Asticcacaulis excentricus CB 48: one gene and its partner. The protein of the gene in region 1 interacts with the protein of each later gene in a pairwise test. Links are inferred from orthologs where the notes say so. Each region holds a gene or a part of one and is shown on either strand. Other genes may lie near its edges.

Evidence for each region.
Region 2: the proteins of cyoB (region 1) and ASTEX_RS06470 interact in binary tests that used the Escherichia coli proteins (3 or more experiments, as listed by UniProt). The link is inferred for Asticcacaulis excentricus CB 48 from one-to-one orthologs.

The regions. Positions count from the first base shown.
Region 1 is NC_014818.1:78,473-82,337, reverse strand. Bases 644-3,561 are described here. They hold cyoB (cytochrome o ubiquinol oxidase subunit I), read left to right. Parts: upstream 644-1,047; coding sequence 1,048-3,075; downstream 3,076-3,561. Other genes in these bases: cyoC (cytochrome o ubiquinol oxidase subunit III), read left to right, coding at 3,078-3,561; cyoA (ubiquinol oxidase subunit II), read left to right, coding at 644-1,001. Outside these bases: more of cyoA, read left to right, coding at 36-643; more of cyoC, read left to right, coding at 3,562-3,755; cyoD (cytochrome o ubiquinol oxidase subunit IV), read left to right, coding at 3,755-3,865. UniProt on the Escherichia coli protein: Cytochrome bo(3) ubiquinol oxidase is the terminal enzyme in the aerobic respiratory chain of E.coli that predominates when cells are grown at high aeration.
Region 2 is NC_014816.1:1,382,820-1,386,678, reverse strand. The notes cover bases 665-3,576. They hold ASTEX_RS06470 (aminotransferase), read right to left. Parts: upstream 2,756-3,576; coding sequence 1,574-2,755; downstream 665-1,573. Other genes in these bases: ASTEX_RS06465 (cryptochrome/photolyase family protein), read right to left, coding at 2,922-3,576; ASTEX_RS19830 (DUF2256 domain-containing protein), read right to left, coding at 2,770-2,922; ASTEX_RS06475 (TonB-dependent receptor), read right to left, coding at 665-1,354. Outside these bases: more of ASTEX_RS06475, read right to left, coding at 1-664; more of ASTEX_RS06465, read right to left, coding at 3,577-3,859. UniProt on the Escherichia coli protein: Shows aminotransferase activity with methionine and histidine as substrates, and to a lesser extent also with phenylalanine.

The sequences.
Region 1 (3,865 bases):
GGAACCTGATCCGCAAAGGCCTAATCGCGGGCCTGATGGTGACCGCCGCCGTCTCCTTGAGCGGCTGTGACTGGGCGCTGATGGACCCCAAAGGTCCGGTCGGTCTCGCGCAAAAGGACCTGATCATCCTCGCTACCCTGCTCATGCTGATACCGGTCGTGCCGGTGATCGTCATGACGCTGTGGTTCGCCTGGCGTTACCGCGCGTCCAACACTAAGGCCACCTATGATCCGAATTTCGAGCACTCCAACCGCATCGAAGCCGTGGTCTGGGCCATCCCGACACTGATCATTATTGCGCTCGGCACAGTGACGTGGATTTCGACGCACGAGCTTGACCCGCACAAAAAGGTCGAGGCCGCCGCCGACAAGGTAGGCGTGACTCCCATCGAGGTGCAGGTCGTGGCGCTCGACTGGAAATGGCTGTTCATCTATCCGCAGTACGGTATCGCCACGGTCAACGAAATGGCAATGCCCGTCGGCGTGCCGGTTCATTTTGAGATCACCTCAGCCAGCGTGATGAACTCCTTCTTCATACCGCAGCTCGGCACGCAGATCTACGCCATGAACGGCATGCAGACCCACCTGTCGCTGCGCGCCGACCACGCCGGTGTCTATGACGGCATTTCGGCCAACTATTCGGGCTTCGGGTTTGCCGAAATGAAGTTCAAGGCGAAGGCCGTGGATCAGACCGGTTTCGACGCGTGGGTAGCCAGCGCCAAGGCGTCCGGTCAGACACTTGATACCGGCGCCTACAAGACCCTGCATCAGAAAAGCACCCTGAAAGCGCCGGCCTATTATGCGGCGGTTCAGCCCGCCCTCTTTACCAAGATACTCAACGGCTGCGCCGATGGTGGCCTGTGTAAGGAAGACGCCTTCAACATGGCGATGATGAAGAATCTGGTGCCCGGCGCGGTCGATTGCGTTGCCCCAGAAATTCTGACGTCCAAAAACAAGACGGCCGACAAGGTGGCGCTGAACCGCGCCATTCCGGAAAGCTGAGTTCCGCGCCGCCCCCACCGTTTGACCCGTAAAAAGATTATAACCCATGTCCAGCCCTGTCGCCGAACTCCACGAAGACCCCGTTCTTCGCTTCCTCTTCGGTAAACTCGATATCAGCTCCGTGCCGTGGCACGACCCCATTATCATGGGGGCCGGTGCCGGTATGGTCGGTGCCGCCGTGCTCGTTCTCGGCCTGACCACCTATTTCAAGCTCTGGCCCTATGTGTGGAAAGAGTGGCTGACCAGCGTTGATCACAAGAAGATCGGCGTGATGTACATCATCCTGGCCCTCATCATGCTGCTACGTGGCTTTGCCGACGCCCTGATGATGCGCGCGCAACAGGCATTGGCCTCGGCAGGCGGCGCGGGCTTCCTGCCGCCCGACCACTTTGACCAGATCTTCACCGCGCACGGCGTGATCATGATCTTCTTCGTCGCCATGCCCTTCGTAATCGGCCTGATGAACGTCATTATGCCACTTCAGATCGGGGCGCGCGACGTTGCCTTCCCGTATCTGAATAGCCTCAGCTTCTGGTTCACGGCGGCGGGTGCGGTGCTGATCAACGTCTCGCTGGTCATCGGTGAATTCGCGCACACGGGCTGGCTAGCCTATGCGCCACTGTCGGGACTACAGTTCTCACCCGGTGTTGGGGTGGATTATTATCTCTGGGCCATCCAGATTTCCGGGATAGGCACAACGCTGTCCGGGGTGAACCTGATTGCGACCATCTTCAAGATGCGTGCGCCGGGTATGACCCTGATGCGAATGCCGGTCTTCACCTGGACGACACTGGCCGCCAACATCCTCATCGTCGCCGCCTTCCCCATTCTGACCGTCACTCTGGCGCTGCTGGGCCTCGACCGCTATCTGGGGATGCACTTCTTTACCAATGACGGCGGTGGCAACGCCATGATGTACGTCAACCTGATCTGGGCCTGGGGTCACCCGGAAGTGTACATCCTTGTCCTGCCCGCCTTCGGTATCTTCTCGGAGATCGTGGCCACCTTCTGCCGCAAGCGTCTGTTTGGCTATGACGCCATGGTCTATGCGACCATGTGTATTGCTATTCTGTCCTTCATCGTATGGCTGCACCACTTCTTCACCATGGGCGCAGGTGCCAACGTCAACGCCTTCTTTGGCATCTCAACGATGATCATCTCGATCCCCACCGGGGTTAAGGTGTTCAACTGGCTGTTCACCATGTACCGCGGCCGCGTGCGCCTCGAAGTACCGATGCTGTGGACCATGGGCTTCATCATCACCTTCGTCATCGGCGGCGCGACCGGCGTCATGCTGGCCATTCCGGGGGCAGACTTCGTGCTGCATAACTCGGTCTTCCTGATTGCCCACTTCCACAATGTCATCATCGGCGGCGTTTTGTTTGGCTGTATCGCGGGCCTGAACTACTGGTTCCCGAAGGCCTTCGGCTTCCGCCTGCATTCGGGCATCGGCAAGGTCAGCTTCTGGTGCTGGCTGATCGGGTTCTACGTTGCCTTCATGCCGCTCTACGCGCTGGGCCTGATGGGCATGACCCGCCGCCTGAGCCACATGGACAACCCCGTCTGGCATCAGTACCTGATCGTCGCCGCCATCGGTGCCCTGATCATCTTCGCCGGCATCATCGCCCAGATCGTGCAGATCGGCTATTCCATCTGGAAGCGCGATGAGCTGCGCGACGATAGCGGTGACCCATGGGATGGCCGCACATTGGAATGGGCGACCTCTTCGCCGCCGCCCTTCTATAACTTCGCCGTCACCCCGGCCATCGGGAACCACGATGCCTTCTGGGACGCCAAGCAGACGGGTCAGGCCTATATCCAGCCCAAGGCCTATGAGCCAATCCACATGCCGCGCAATACGGCAACCGGCCTGCTGATCGGTCTGGCCAGCATTTCGTTCGGCTTCGCGCTCGTCTGGCACATCTGGTGGCTGGCTGTCGTCACCCTGATCGGCATGATCGGTCTGGCCATCCTGCAAACCTTCAATGAAGACCGCGACTATTACGTCCAGCCTGACGAGATCAAGGCTATCGAAGACGCGCGCTTCGCCAAGCTCAAAACGACGGAGGCGTAACCATGAGCAGCACCCCCGTTAATCCGGCGGAAAACCCCGTGGGCGCTTTCAAGCAACAGCTGGAATCGGCCTACGACCACAATCCGAACGACGTCCACGACACGCACGATCACCATCACCACGACGAAGAGGCCAAGGTTACACTCGGCTTCTGGATCTACCTGATGAGCGATTGCCTGATCTTTGCGACCCTGTTTGCCACCTACGCGGTGCTGAAGGACGCAACCGCAGGCGGCCCCAATGGCCGTGAGCTGTTCGATCTCGGCTTCGTCGCCATCGAAACCTCGCTGCTTCTGCTGTCGTCGCTGACCTTCGGTCTGTCGATGATTTCGATGCAGAACAACAAGCTGAACGGCGTTCTGGGCTGGCTGGCCGTGACCGGGCTTCTGGGCCTTGGCTTCATGGGCATGGAACTTTATGAGTTCAACCACCTGATCCACGAAGGTGCCGGTCCCGACCGGTCGGCCTTCCTGTCGGCCTTCTTTACGCTGGTCGGCACGCACGGCCTGCACGTCACGTCGGGCCTGATCTGGATGGGTGTCATGTTCGTCCACTTGTTCCGCCGCGGCCTCACCCCCGCCAACCGTATCCGCATGATGGAACTGAGCCTGTTCTGGCACTTCCTCGACATCATCTGGATCGGCGTTTTCAGCATCGTCTATCTGATGGGAGCCGCCTGATGCACATCCCTGACAAACCCACCCTGCACCCCGCCAAGGACCCGCATACCTCGCTGGCAGACCACCATGCGGTGGATAAGCTCCAGCATGGTCAGGGCCATGGCCGCGAT
Region 2 (3,859 bases), on another replicon or contig:
TTTCGGTATATTTTGAGTCCTCGACCGAGAAATACTCTAGGTCATCCGTACGTCCTAGCCCCCAAAACTGGGCAAGTCCCGGGGTGAATTCCTTAGAGGTACTGTGGGCCGTTTCGCGGGTGTAGTAGAGACCTACGGCGTAATCGAACGCACCTCCCGATTTCGACACCAGACGCAGCTCCTGCACCGTGGCTTCAAAATCCGATTCTTCCGTGGTGAAGGCCCGGAAATCGGGGTAGTTTTCGTAGCCAAACCCCAACCCCAGCAGGAGGTCGGTCTGGTCTCTGTGACCCAGCACGCTTTCCGTAGTGTAGGAGCTCGACGACGTCAGGTCCGCAAAACCTAGATCGTATTTAAGTTCAAGTGCCGATAGGAGGTAGTGGTTGGATTCAGGCTCCTCGAAACGCTGGCCGATCTCAAACTTGCCGAGTGTGTAGGGGCGATAGTTGGAAGCCGGATAGGACCACATTGTCGGGTCGGAATTATCCGAGACGCCGTCATAAGGCGCCTTGATGGTGAGACCGGCATTGGAGCCTGTGCGCCCGCCCGCCTTGGCATTGTCGTAATAGACGCTGGCCGTCGCAGAGAAGACCGCTGTGGGCTTCCAGAGGAGAGACGCACGCGTCGTGGTACGCTTTTCGAAATCAAGATCGGTTTTCGGACCGCTGATGACCATGGGGTAATCGGTAAAGCCTGAATCATCAAGGTGCTGCAGGGCGACGCGCAGGGCCAGCTTGTCTTCGACCAACGGCAGATTGATCATGCCGGTCAATTTATACGACCCCTCCCCGGCTTGGGAAATTTTGTAAACATCAGCACCGGCAGAGGTATTGAAATACATTTTAGGGTCATTGACGATGTAGCGGATCGCGCCCCCTAGAGAACCCGAGCCATAAAGTGTCCCCTGTGGCCCGCGCAAGACTTCGATATGGTCGATATCGAACACCCGCGGTTGATTGGTGACCGGTGTCTCGTTGATATACTGTGCAACTGATCCGTTATCGCCACCTGTCGAGACGCGCAGGGGTGAAACGGACAGGCCACGTAAGATGACGGAGCCGTTGTCGCGGGCACCTACGTCGCGAAAGCTCAGCCCCGGCGTTACGCGCGCCAGATCGGCGATTTCCACGATACCGTTGCGTTCAGCTTCGGCAGCCCCGATGGCCGAAATATTGTAGGGGATTTTCTGCACATTAGTAGCGCGGCGCGTCGCCGTCACCACCACGTCTGTCACTTCAGGTTCCGGCGCAAGTTCGTCTCCAAATGCCACACCCGCGCTGAGAAGCGCCAGAGCAGAGACGCCGGCAAATTGGGAAAGACTTTTCGCCCTGAGACGGCCTGTCGCATTCAACATGTATGATCCCCTTTTGCGGAGCGCCGGTGGTGCACAATACCGACCACTCACTGTGTATAGATCATAAAAACGTCACACAGTTTTTTGTGCTCCGCAATAAGTCCGCTAAACATAAATGCGATTTAAGAAACGCTTTGTCAGGAAACAAAACTGAGCCACTTCAACCGTTTGATCGCAACTGAAACTGTGGCCATTTTGCTGCACTGCAAATAATCCGTCTTAGACTATCCCACAAAGACGGCGGGCAACGGTGAGCCGCTCAATCCCGCGATCCAGCGTCGCATCGCTTTTGGCAAAGCAGAGCCGGACAACCGGCAGACTGTCACCTCCCGGCGCGCAGAACGCATCGAGCGGGATGACGGCGACACCTGCTTCTTTGAGAGCACGACGGGCAAAACTCTCCCCCTCCAGCGCAATACCTGAGCCCGGAAGGTCAATATTGAGAAAGTAGGTACCTTCGGACGGCAGGGTTCGAAAGCCTTCAGCCTCAAGGCCCGCGCGCCAGCGTTCGCGGGACCGCTGAAGGGCGGCGACCTCTTCGACAAATCGGCTTTTGGGTAAACCCAGACCAAAGGCCACCGCCGACTGCAACATAGGGGGCGTGGAGAAGGTCAGAAACTGATGCGCCTTCGCCATTTGGCTGACTAGACGCTCATGGGCACAAACAAAGCCCACCTTCCAGCCGGTCAGGGCAAACAGCTTGCCTGCCGAGCCGATCTTGACCCCTAAAGTCTCCAGTCCAGGGACGTTCAGCACGCCCTTATGGGTCGCGCCATCGAACACGACCTGCTCCCACACCTCGTCTGACACCACATAGGCCTGATGCTCGATGCAGAACCGTGCCAGCAGCGCCCAATCCTCGGTGGGTATCAGGCGGGTGGTCGGATTGTTGGGCGTGGTGACCATCACCATGCGGGTGCGCCGCGAAAAGGCTTCGGTCAGTTGCGCCTCGGTAAAGCGCCAGTCGGGTGGGCTGAGACGCACACGCACCACCACGCCCCCGGCGCGCTCGATCAGGGGCGCATAGGCGTCGTAATGGGGCTCAAAAACAATCACCTCATCGCCCGGTGAAATCAGCGAAAACACCGCCGCCGCCAGCGCTTCGGTCGCCCCGGAGGTGATCAGCACATTTCTTGCCGGATCAAGGCTGAGGCCCTGCGTGCGGCCATAAAACTCTGCCACGGCCTCCAGTAACGCAGCCTGCCCTTTCATCGGGGCATACTGATTTGAGCGGTCGATCAGCGCCTTTGCTGCGGCCTCACGCACCTCCGGGAAGCCGTCCGTTTCGGGAAAGCCCTGCCCCAGATTGAGGGCGCCGGTCTCAGCCGCCATTGCCGACATGGTGGTGAAGATGGTCGTGCCAAGCCCGGCATAGACCGGATTGAGCGGCGGCAGGGTCATGAGAGCGGTTCCGGTTATCGGGCGCTCTTTTTAGCCTGGCGGCAACGGTCCGAGCAATAGCTCACCTCGGCCCACACCTTTTCCCACTTTTTACGCCAGGTGAAGGGCAGGCCACAGCCCTGACAGGTCTTTTGCGGCAGGTCGCATTTCTTTACCCCGCGTGGCATCACAGATGTCCTTCGCGCATGGCCTGAAGGTGCGCTTGTGCCTGGGCGCGCAGGGCTTTTTGCTTGTCGTCGCCCATACGCGTCCAGTTGGCATAGACGTAAGACAGGCGCGGATTTTTGCGGAAACGCTCTTCGTGACGCGCGATAAAATCCCAGTACAGAGCATTGAACGGACACGATTTTTCGCCCACCGGCATTTCGACCTTGTAATGACAGTCTTTGCAATAATCGCTCATGCGGTTGATATAGGCCCCTGACGCGGCATAGGGCTTCGAGGCCATAATCCCACCATCGGCGTGCAGCGCCATACCGAGCGTATTGGGCAGTTCCACCCACTCATAGGCATCGGCATAGACGGCCAGATACCATTCATGCACCTGTTTTGGATCAACACCCGCCAGCAGAGCGAAGTTACCGGTAATCATCAGCCGCTGGATATGGTGTGAATAGGCGTGTTCCAGCGTATGCGCCACCGCCGTGCGCACGCAGTTCATCTGCGTATCACCGGACCAGTAGAACCACGGCAGGTCCTCGTGGGCGTCCAGCGCGTTCATCGCCACATAGTCCGGCATAAAGTGCCAGTAAAGACCGCGCACATATTCACGCCAGCCCAGCACCTGACGGATAAACCCTTCGACGGCATTGAGCGGCGCGCCGTCTTCGCGATAGGCGCGCTCAGCCGCCAGACAGACCTCCAGCGGATAGAGCAGCCCGGCATTGATATAGCTCGAGAGCAGTGAATGATACATATAGGGTTCGCGCCCCAGCATGGCGTCCTGCCAGGGGCCGAACTGCGGCAGGATGTGCGCCACAAAATGATCGAGTTCTTTCAGCGCCTGCGAACGGGTGACTGCAAAATGAAAGGGCTCCAGTTGACCGGGATTGTCCGGAAAGACTTTGGCGACCAGATAGAGCACATCACGCGTAATGGAGTCCT